Regions from separate parts of the Labilibaculum antarcticum genome, predicted to be linked through region 2. Evidence: riboswitches for the same ligand, from Rfam matches in the RefSeq annotation. Region 2 holds a riboswitch; the other holds the start of a gene.

Region 1 (4,219 bases), 2.2 Mb from region 2:
GTAAAGTTGGCAGTTTATATATCAAAGGCTTATGCTAGTGGCTCGAATTATCGAATAAAGTTGGTGTATATTTTCTTCTCCTGTACCGGAGCTTCTACCTTGTCTTTTCCCTGATCAATTAATTGCAATAGGTAAGCCATGTTTTTCCCTAAAACTCTCATAATTTGAACGCCTTCTTCATCTTGTAATGCTTCACCTGGAGTAGTTCCGTGAATCACATTCCAATAATTTGAGGTCGGAACCATCATTTCTGCATAGGTGATGTAATTGTTCAATTCGTTAAAAGTTGGTAATCCTCCCGAACGACGAACTGCCACAACCGAAGCACCAACTTTGTGGCGAAACAAGTTCCCATTTGCACCACTCACATAGAATGCCCGGTCTAAAAACGATTTCATATTTGCTCCCAAGGATGCAAAATGAACAGGTGAGCCAAGCAAAATGCCATCGGCTTCTTTCATTTTCTGAATCCAAATGTTTAGATCATCTCCTTTTAGCACACATTTTTCATCTTTATTTTTAGCGCATTGACCACAAGCGGTACAACCTTTTACTCCTTTGTTTCCAACATGCACGATCTCTGTTTCAATACCTTGCATTTCCAATTGCTCAGTTACCAATTTAAGGGCATGGTAAGTGTTTCCTTCTTTTTTCGGACTTCCATTAAATGCGACTACTTTCATATGTTTATAATTTTATGTTTTTGCCATATGGAACTTACCATGCTGGAATAATCATCCCTTTGTGTGTTAAAATCACTTTTGCATGGACGTTTCATTTTGTGAGATTTTTTTTTTATGATTTCAGATTCGTGATAAATTGAATTATGCACACCAATTGAAAGTGCAAAATAAGCAGGACCTGAATACTATTGTTTTAATAAAATGTTAATAGAATGAATCTATTGTAGGAATCTGATGTGATAAACAGAGTTCTTTTTATTCCAGTTTTATGCGATTCACTTTTAAACCTTCCGATTGAATGCCTCGGGCATATTTCACTGCCGATTTACCAAATATCATCACATAGCCAATTGTATGATCCTTTGGTATGCCAATTAATGTGCGTAATTCAGGATCGATATCATCAATGGCCCATTTTATCATTCCGTTCCAAAGTGTACCAATTCCATGCGAATTAGCTATCAGTTCAAAATAACTCAGTGTAATTAAGCAATCAGCCATTGGCGAAGCATCAATGGATGGGGCTGAAGCAATAATCATGTGTGGTGCATCCCTAAATATCACATCCACACCTTTGGTTTTCCATAATTTCTGATAGGAAAGCAGGAATTGAAATCGCTTCTCAAGTGTGCCGGTCTCTCTGGCATTTTTTAGTGAGTCGTAAACTTTTGATCGAAACAAATCTAAATCCTCTTTATTATCAATTAATGATATCAAAACAGCATTGTCATTGTGTCCTGTTGGTGCATGTGCCGCCGTTTCAATCAGCTCCTGAATTAATTCCTTGTCTACATTTTCCTTTTTGTATTTCCGGATTGAACGTCTGGTTTTTATCAATCTGCTGATTGTTTCCGGCTTTGGCATTTCATCACTTACCGAAACACTGTCTTCAGGTTTTTTTCCCAATATTGAAAGTGCCCCCGTAGGACAAATGGCTAAACAATGTTGGCATTTCAAGCAATTCTTCTCCTTTTCTCTTCGGATTACAGGCTTTGGATTCAATTCTATAATCCCAACCGGACAATCTTGAGCACAAAGACCGCATTCAATACATTTATCTTCCTCTATCTTAAAATCTAACATTGTTTGCAAGCTTATTGTTTGTAGGCAAAGGTAATTTTTCCAGAGAATTAATCCATAAAAGATTCAATGGGGAAGTGTCAATTCTGGTTTTTTATTTTACATTTGCATTTATATAAACTAGGGGTGCCTAACTTTAAGGCTGAGAACATACCCTTTACCTGATCAGGATAATGCCTGCGTAGGAAAGTAAAGAAAAGTCTACTTTTTTGGAGTAGGGCTGCCCCTGTTTATTACTATTATTCACTTAATAAACAGTAAAATGGAGCAAATTGTATCTGCAGGAATCGTCGATTCCTATTTTAAAAAACTCAAAGAAAATTTATCGGTTGATGTAGCAATTGTAGGAGGTGGACCTTCTGGATTGGTGGCATCCTATTATCTCGCCAAGAAAGGCTTTAAAGTTGCTTTGTATGAAAGCAAACTGGCTCCAGGTGGCGGCATGTGGGGTGGTGCTATGATGTTTAATGAAATAATGGTTCAGAAAGATGCATTGCATATTTTGAATGAATTAGGAGTTTCCTACCAACACTATCAGGATGACTATTATACACTTGATTCAGTACATGCAACCTCTGCATTAATTTATCATGCTACTCAGGCAGGCGTAAAAATCTTCAATTGTTCAGTTATCGAAGATGTGGTTTTTCAAAACGACAGAGTATGCGGTGTTGTTTTAAACTGGTCTCCGGTTCGCCGGGAAGGATTGCATGTAGATCCTTTGGTAATCATGGCAAAAGCGGTTGTGGATGGCACGGGTCACGATTGTGATATTGCACGAACATTGGAACGTAAAAATAATGTGAAGCTAAACACAAAAACAGGTAAGGTGATGGGTGAGTGTTCTTTATCCATTGATGAAGCGGAGCGCACTACTGTTGAGAACACCAAGGAAATTTATCCTGGACTATATGTGTCCGGCATGGCATCGAATGGTGTGAGTGGCGGATTTCGAATGGGACCTATTTTTGGGGGAATGCTTTTGTCCGGTGAAAAATTAGCGGGTTTAATTGCTGAAAATCTGAGTAAATAGGATGGAAGACTTTGGTTTATACATCATCATTACGAAAGCTCAAACGTCATACCGTTCCATTGCCGAATCGTGTGTTGAGCGAGGAGTAAAGATGTTACAGTTACGCGAAAAATTGATATCCGATAAGGAATTAATAAGGATTGGAAAGGAAATTAGAGCCATTACCATAGGGAGTGATACCCGTTTTGTGATGAATGATCGTGCAGATATTGCAGCAATTTGCGAAGCTGATTTTTTACATCTCGGACAAGATGATATGAGCATTGAAGAAGCTCGGAATATCGTTGGAGAGATGAAAATCGGTTTGTCAACTCATTCCATACAACAAGTGCAGGAAGCTCTGGTTCAGAGGCCTGATTACATAGGTTTTGGTCCCATATATCCTACCAATGCAAAAATAAAACCCGATCAACCCGTTGGTATTGATCAACTAAAGCAGGTGCTTGATATTGCTGCAGTTCCTGTGGTTGCCATAGGTGGGATTTTCCCCGAAAATATACAGACTATTCTCAGTGCAGGAGCTAAAAATATGGCCATGGTGCGACATTTTATGCAAACCGATCAGTTTGATGAAAGAGTTCTGGAGTATACTAATTTAATAAACAAGAAATAATGAATACACAAATAGAAAAAGCCAAAGAAGGCATTATCACAGCCGAAATGCATATCGTTGCAAAAAACGAAAAAGTTGAAGTTGAATGGTTGCGAAACGAGATTGCATTAGGTCGAATTGTAATTCCTAAAAACAAAAATCATGACTTTCCGGTTATTGCAATTGGTAATGGTTTGCGAACTAAGGTAAATGCAAACATGGGAACATCCGAAAAGCATTGCCATTTTGATGAGGAATTGGAAAAAATGAAAGTGGCCATTCACTATGGTGCTGATGCGATTATGGATTTGTCAACGGGTGGCGATTTGCACATCATTCTGCAACGAATTATTCAGGAATCATCAGTAATGGTTGGCACAGTGCCTATTTATGGTGTTGCTACACGCTTGCTGGCCGAAGGAAAAGAGATTAAAGAGCTCGATCCGGAAGATTTGTTTCGTGAAATTGAAATTCAGGCAAAAATGGGTGTCGATTTTATGACTTTGCACTGTGGAGTCACCAAAGTATCTCTTTCTTTTCTCGAGAATGATTCACGAGTATGCGGGATTGTAAGCCGTGGAGGCGCTTTACTGAAACGATGGATGAAAGAAAACGGCAAGGAAAATCCATTGTATGAACAATACGATCGAATTTTGGATATCTGCAAACAATACGATGTTACCATTAGTTTAGGCGATGGTTTGCGTCCGGGAGCAGGTGCTGATGCTACCGATCGTGCACAAGTTGCCGAGTTGTTGGTTTTAGGGGAATTGGTTGATCGTGCCAGAGACAAAGGCGTTCAGGTGATGGTAGAAGGGCCTGGTCACATGC
Region 2 (4,219 bases):
TGTTTCTTCCAGTAATTTAAATCCAATAGATGGCTTGTCAGAAAGAATGATTTTATTTAATTCTTCAATAATTCGTTCTTTTGTGATAATCTCAATGCGATCTTTATTGGTACGGATTGCCTCAAGAGTTTCTTCTGATATGGTAAATTTAAGCTGAGTCGCAAAACGAATTGCTCTCATCATTCGCAACGGATCATCAGAGAATGTTATCAATGGTTCCATGGGTGTTTTAATGATCTTTTGATTTAGATCAACAACTCCATTAAATGGATCCAATAATTCCCCGAAGTTATCTTTGTGTAGACTTAGAGCCAGAGCATTCATTGTAAAATCTCTTCTTTTCTGATCATCTTCAAGGGTTCCATCTTCAACGATAGGGTTTCGTGAACCTCTGTCGTAAGATTCTTTTCTGGCACCAACAAACTCTATCTCCAGATCTTTATACTTAAGCATTGCTGTTCCAAAGTTCTTAAAAACAGAAACTTTTGATACACGGGCTTCTTTTGCTACTTTTTTGGCAAGTTCAATTCCACTGCCAACAACAACAATATCAATGTCTTTTGATCCTCGTTGTAAAAATAAATCTCTTACAAAACCACCAATTACATAACACTCAAGATTTTCTTGAGTAACAATTTTGGAGATTATAGAAAATATAGGGTGTTTTAAATGTTCTTTCACTGTTCTTTTTTTCAAATAGTTTTTGCTAATCCTGCTTCTTAGGATTATTCATTCTCAAATTCTGAGATTTTTCACTGACAAAATTACAATTATTTAGATGGAATCTATAAAAACAAGAATATTTTGAATTTGGCATATAAATTGCAGGGATAAATGTATATATTTGTATATATTAATGATTGTATTATTTTAATATTGAAAGTTATGGTAGAACATTTAACGGTAGCGACATTTAAAGCTAAGGTATTTGATTTCGAACAAAATAAAGATTGGAAATTTGCAGGTGAACGACCATGTGTGGTTGATTTTTATGCCGATTGGTGCGGTCCATGTAAAACTGTCGCTCCTATTTTGGAGGAATTAAAAGAAGAGTATGGCGACAATATAGATATTTATAAGATTGATACTGAAAAAGAACGGGAATTGGCTTCAATGTTTGGAATTCAAAGTATTCCATCATTGTTATTTATTCCTAAAGACGGTCAACCACAAATGTCACAAGGTGCGATGTCGAAGGAATCATTTAAGCAGGCATTTTCTGAGGTACTTGGAGTAAACAAATAATTCAAATTCTACTTGCTATTTATTTGAATGCTTAAAGTTTTGTTAAAGCTCAGGGGAAATAATGATGCTTTAAAAAAAAAGATCATTTTTGTAAATAGTAATAATGAAAAGGAAGTTGAACGAGGGGTTTTTTCTTAATAGTATGCCTCTATAAAGAAATGAAGATGAAAAAGATATTTTTTGTGCTGTTTGTAACAATGCTGAGTCTAAGTGGATTTTCCCAAGCTACAAATGAAGTCATTCACTTGGATGATAATAGTTTTAAAGAAAAAGTGTTTGATTTTGAAAATGGTAAGGAATGGGCTTTTAAAGGTGATAAACCTGTAATCGTAGATTTTTATGCAACATGGTGTGGACCTTGTAAACGAGTTGCTCCGGTATTGGAGGAACTTCAAAAAGAATATGGAGATGACATTCAGATTTATAAAGTTGATACAGATAAATCTCCATTAGTTTCAGGTGCATTTGGCATTAAAAGTATTCCAAGTTTTCTTTTTATCCCTGCAAAAGGAAAGCCAACAATGGCAAAAGGAGCTTTACCAAAAGAAACTTTTGTGAAGGCGATAAAAGATGTTTTAGGTGTTAATGCACCTGAATCAATTAAATAGGATTAGAAAAGTGAAAGTTTAGGTTTAGTTTAAAGTCGGCATTTTGCCGACTTTTTTGCTTTTGAACAATTTCAGATTATCTTTGACCCAAAATCACAGTGGGGTGCCTTAAATTACAGGCTGAGATCATACCCTTTAACCTGATCCGGATAATGCCGGCGTAGGGAAAAATTGCGAATTAACTTTTCGCCCCTGATCTTATTACAACCTCATTGCAATATTTTATTAACGTTTTAACTTATAAACAATGTTTACAAGAAAGATGAACTGTGTTTTGCGCAGATCAACACTGTTAATTGTATTGCAATTTGTATGTTTTATCGGATTTTCTCAATTGGCCGTAAATGGCACAATTACCGATAAAGCTGGAAAAGCACTTCCGGGTGCTACAATTGCAGTGAAAGGAACTTATTTAGGTACTGTTGCCAATTCGAATGGCAATTACAAGTTTCAGAATTTAAAGGAAGGAAATTACAGTTTAGTGGTTTCATTTTTGGGGTATCAAACAAATCAAAAAGAAGTGAAATTGGTAAAGTCGAAAAAGATTGACTTTAGCTTGGAGGCATCTGCCATTATGGCTGATGAAGTACTGGTTGCGGCAACACGTGCCGATAGAAAAACCCCAGTGGCATTAACTAATGTAAAAAAAGAAGATATTGTTGCGCGTAATTTAGGACAGGATATTCCTATGATTTTGTCGTCTACGCCTTCATTTGTAACTACTTCCGATGCAGGTTCTGGTGTTGGTTATACTGGATTTAGAGTAAGAGGAACCGATGCGAATCGAATTAATGTTACCATTGATGGTATTCCTTTGAATGATTCCGAATCTCATGGTGTCTATTGGGTGAATATGCCCGATTTTGCTTCTTCGGTAGAAGATATTCAAATTCAGCGGGGAGTTGGAACATCTACCAACGGAGCTGCAGCTTTTGGAGCAACAATAAATCTTCAAACTTCAAAAGTAGCTACTGAAGCATACGCTGAAATCGCGAGCTCAGCAGGATCATTCAACACTTTTAAAAACACTGTTAAAGTGGGAACCGGACTTGGAAAGAATGGATTTTCCTTCGATGCTCGTTTGTCTAAAATCACCTCTGATGGCTACATTGACAGAGCAACATCTGATTTGCAGTCTATTTTCCTATCAGGAGGATACTATGGTGAAAAAACAAGTATTAAAGCCAATTTTTTTACGGGGAAAGAGCAAACTTATCAGGCCTGGAATGGTGTTCCTAGTGTGAGATTAAATAATGATGAGGCTGGAATGCAGGAATATGCCGATAACTGGCTGATAAGTCAGGAAGCTGTTGATTTTATGAAAGCTTCGGATAGCAGAACCTACAATCTGTATACCTACAAGAATGAAACCGATAACTACTGGCAAAAACATTCGCAATTATTCTTAACTCATTTGTTATCAGAAAATACGAAACTGAATATTGGTTTGCACTACACCCATGGCGAAGGATACTATGAACAATTTAAACCAAACGATAAATTGAGCAAATATGGTTTGGATCCGATCGTAATTGGAAGTGAGAGCATCACCAAAACAGATGTGATCAGAAGAAAATGGTTGAATAATGATTTTTACGGAGCTGTTTTTTCTTTGAGTCATTCGTTCTCCAATGTTGATTTGGTTTGGGGGGGTGCCTTAAACAAATATGAAGGGGATCATTACGGAAGAATTCGTTGGATGAAAAATGCCGGTGATGCTTTTCTTGATCAGGAGTATTATGCAAGTACAGGAACCAAAACAGATTACAATACTTATTTAAAAGCCAACATTGCAATTTCTGAACAATTTAATCTTTACGCCGATATGCAGGTACGAGGTATAGATTACAAAATTGAAGGGATTGATGATGACTTTCGTGATTTGACCCAGCAACATGATTTTGTGTTTTTTAATCCGAAATTGGGCTTAAATCTCCAGTTGAATAATAATAACAGATTCTTTGCTTCTCTTGCAATTGCAAACAGAGAGCCAAACAGAAGTAATTATACTGATGCTGAGCAAGGTAAGACACCAACAAGTGAACGGTTATTCGATTATGAAATGGGTTACAAATTTACTAGCTCAAAAGCCTTTTTCGAGACAAACCTTTACTTCATGGACTATAAGGACCAATTGGTACTTACCGGACAAATTAATGATGTTGGAAGTGCTATAATGGTGAATGTTGCTGATAGTTACAGAATGGGAGCCGAACTTAGTGGAGGGGTTAAAATTTCTAAAGAGTTTGACTGGAGTGGAAATATCACTTTAAGTAAAAATGAGATTAAGAATTTTACAGAATATGTTGATGATTGGGATAATGGAGGTCAGATTGCAACAGATTTAGGAACTACAAATCTGGCTT

The links. Region 2 has a riboswitch for thiamine pyrophosphate ahead of ALGA_RS04895 (TonB-dependent receptor). Riboswitches for the same ligand answer to the same signal wherever they lie in the genome.
Region 1: linked by a shared signal. The riboswitch ahead of ALGA_RS19285 (sulfide-dependent adenosine diphosphate thiazole synthase) and the one ahead of ALGA_RS04895 (TonB-dependent receptor) in region 2 are both predicted to bind thiamine pyrophosphate.

The regions. Positions count from the first base shown of each region.
Region 1 covers NZ_AP018042.1:4,816,535-4,820,753, forward strand. The annotation lists gene ALGA_RS19275 (flavodoxin family protein) at 48-683, opposite strand; gene ALGA_RS19280 (nitroreductase family protein) at 939-1,766, opposite strand; TPP riboswitch at 1,876-1,968, shown strand; gene ALGA_RS19285 (sulfide-dependent adenosine diphosphate thiazole synthase) at 2,026-2,796, shown strand; gene thiE (thiamine phosphate synthase) at 2,798-3,409, shown strand; gene thiC (phosphomethylpyrimidine synthase ThiC) at 3,409-4,219, shown strand, end outside.
Region 2 covers NZ_AP018042.1:1,321,709-1,325,927, reverse strand. The annotation lists gene ALGA_RS04910 (CCA tRNA nucleotidyltransferase) at 1-696, opposite strand, end outside; gene trxA (thioredoxin) at 886-1,245, shown strand; gene trxA (thioredoxin) at 1,410-1,853, shown strand; TPP riboswitch at 1,943-2,039, shown strand; gene ALGA_RS04895 (TonB-dependent receptor) at 2,101-4,219, shown strand, end outside.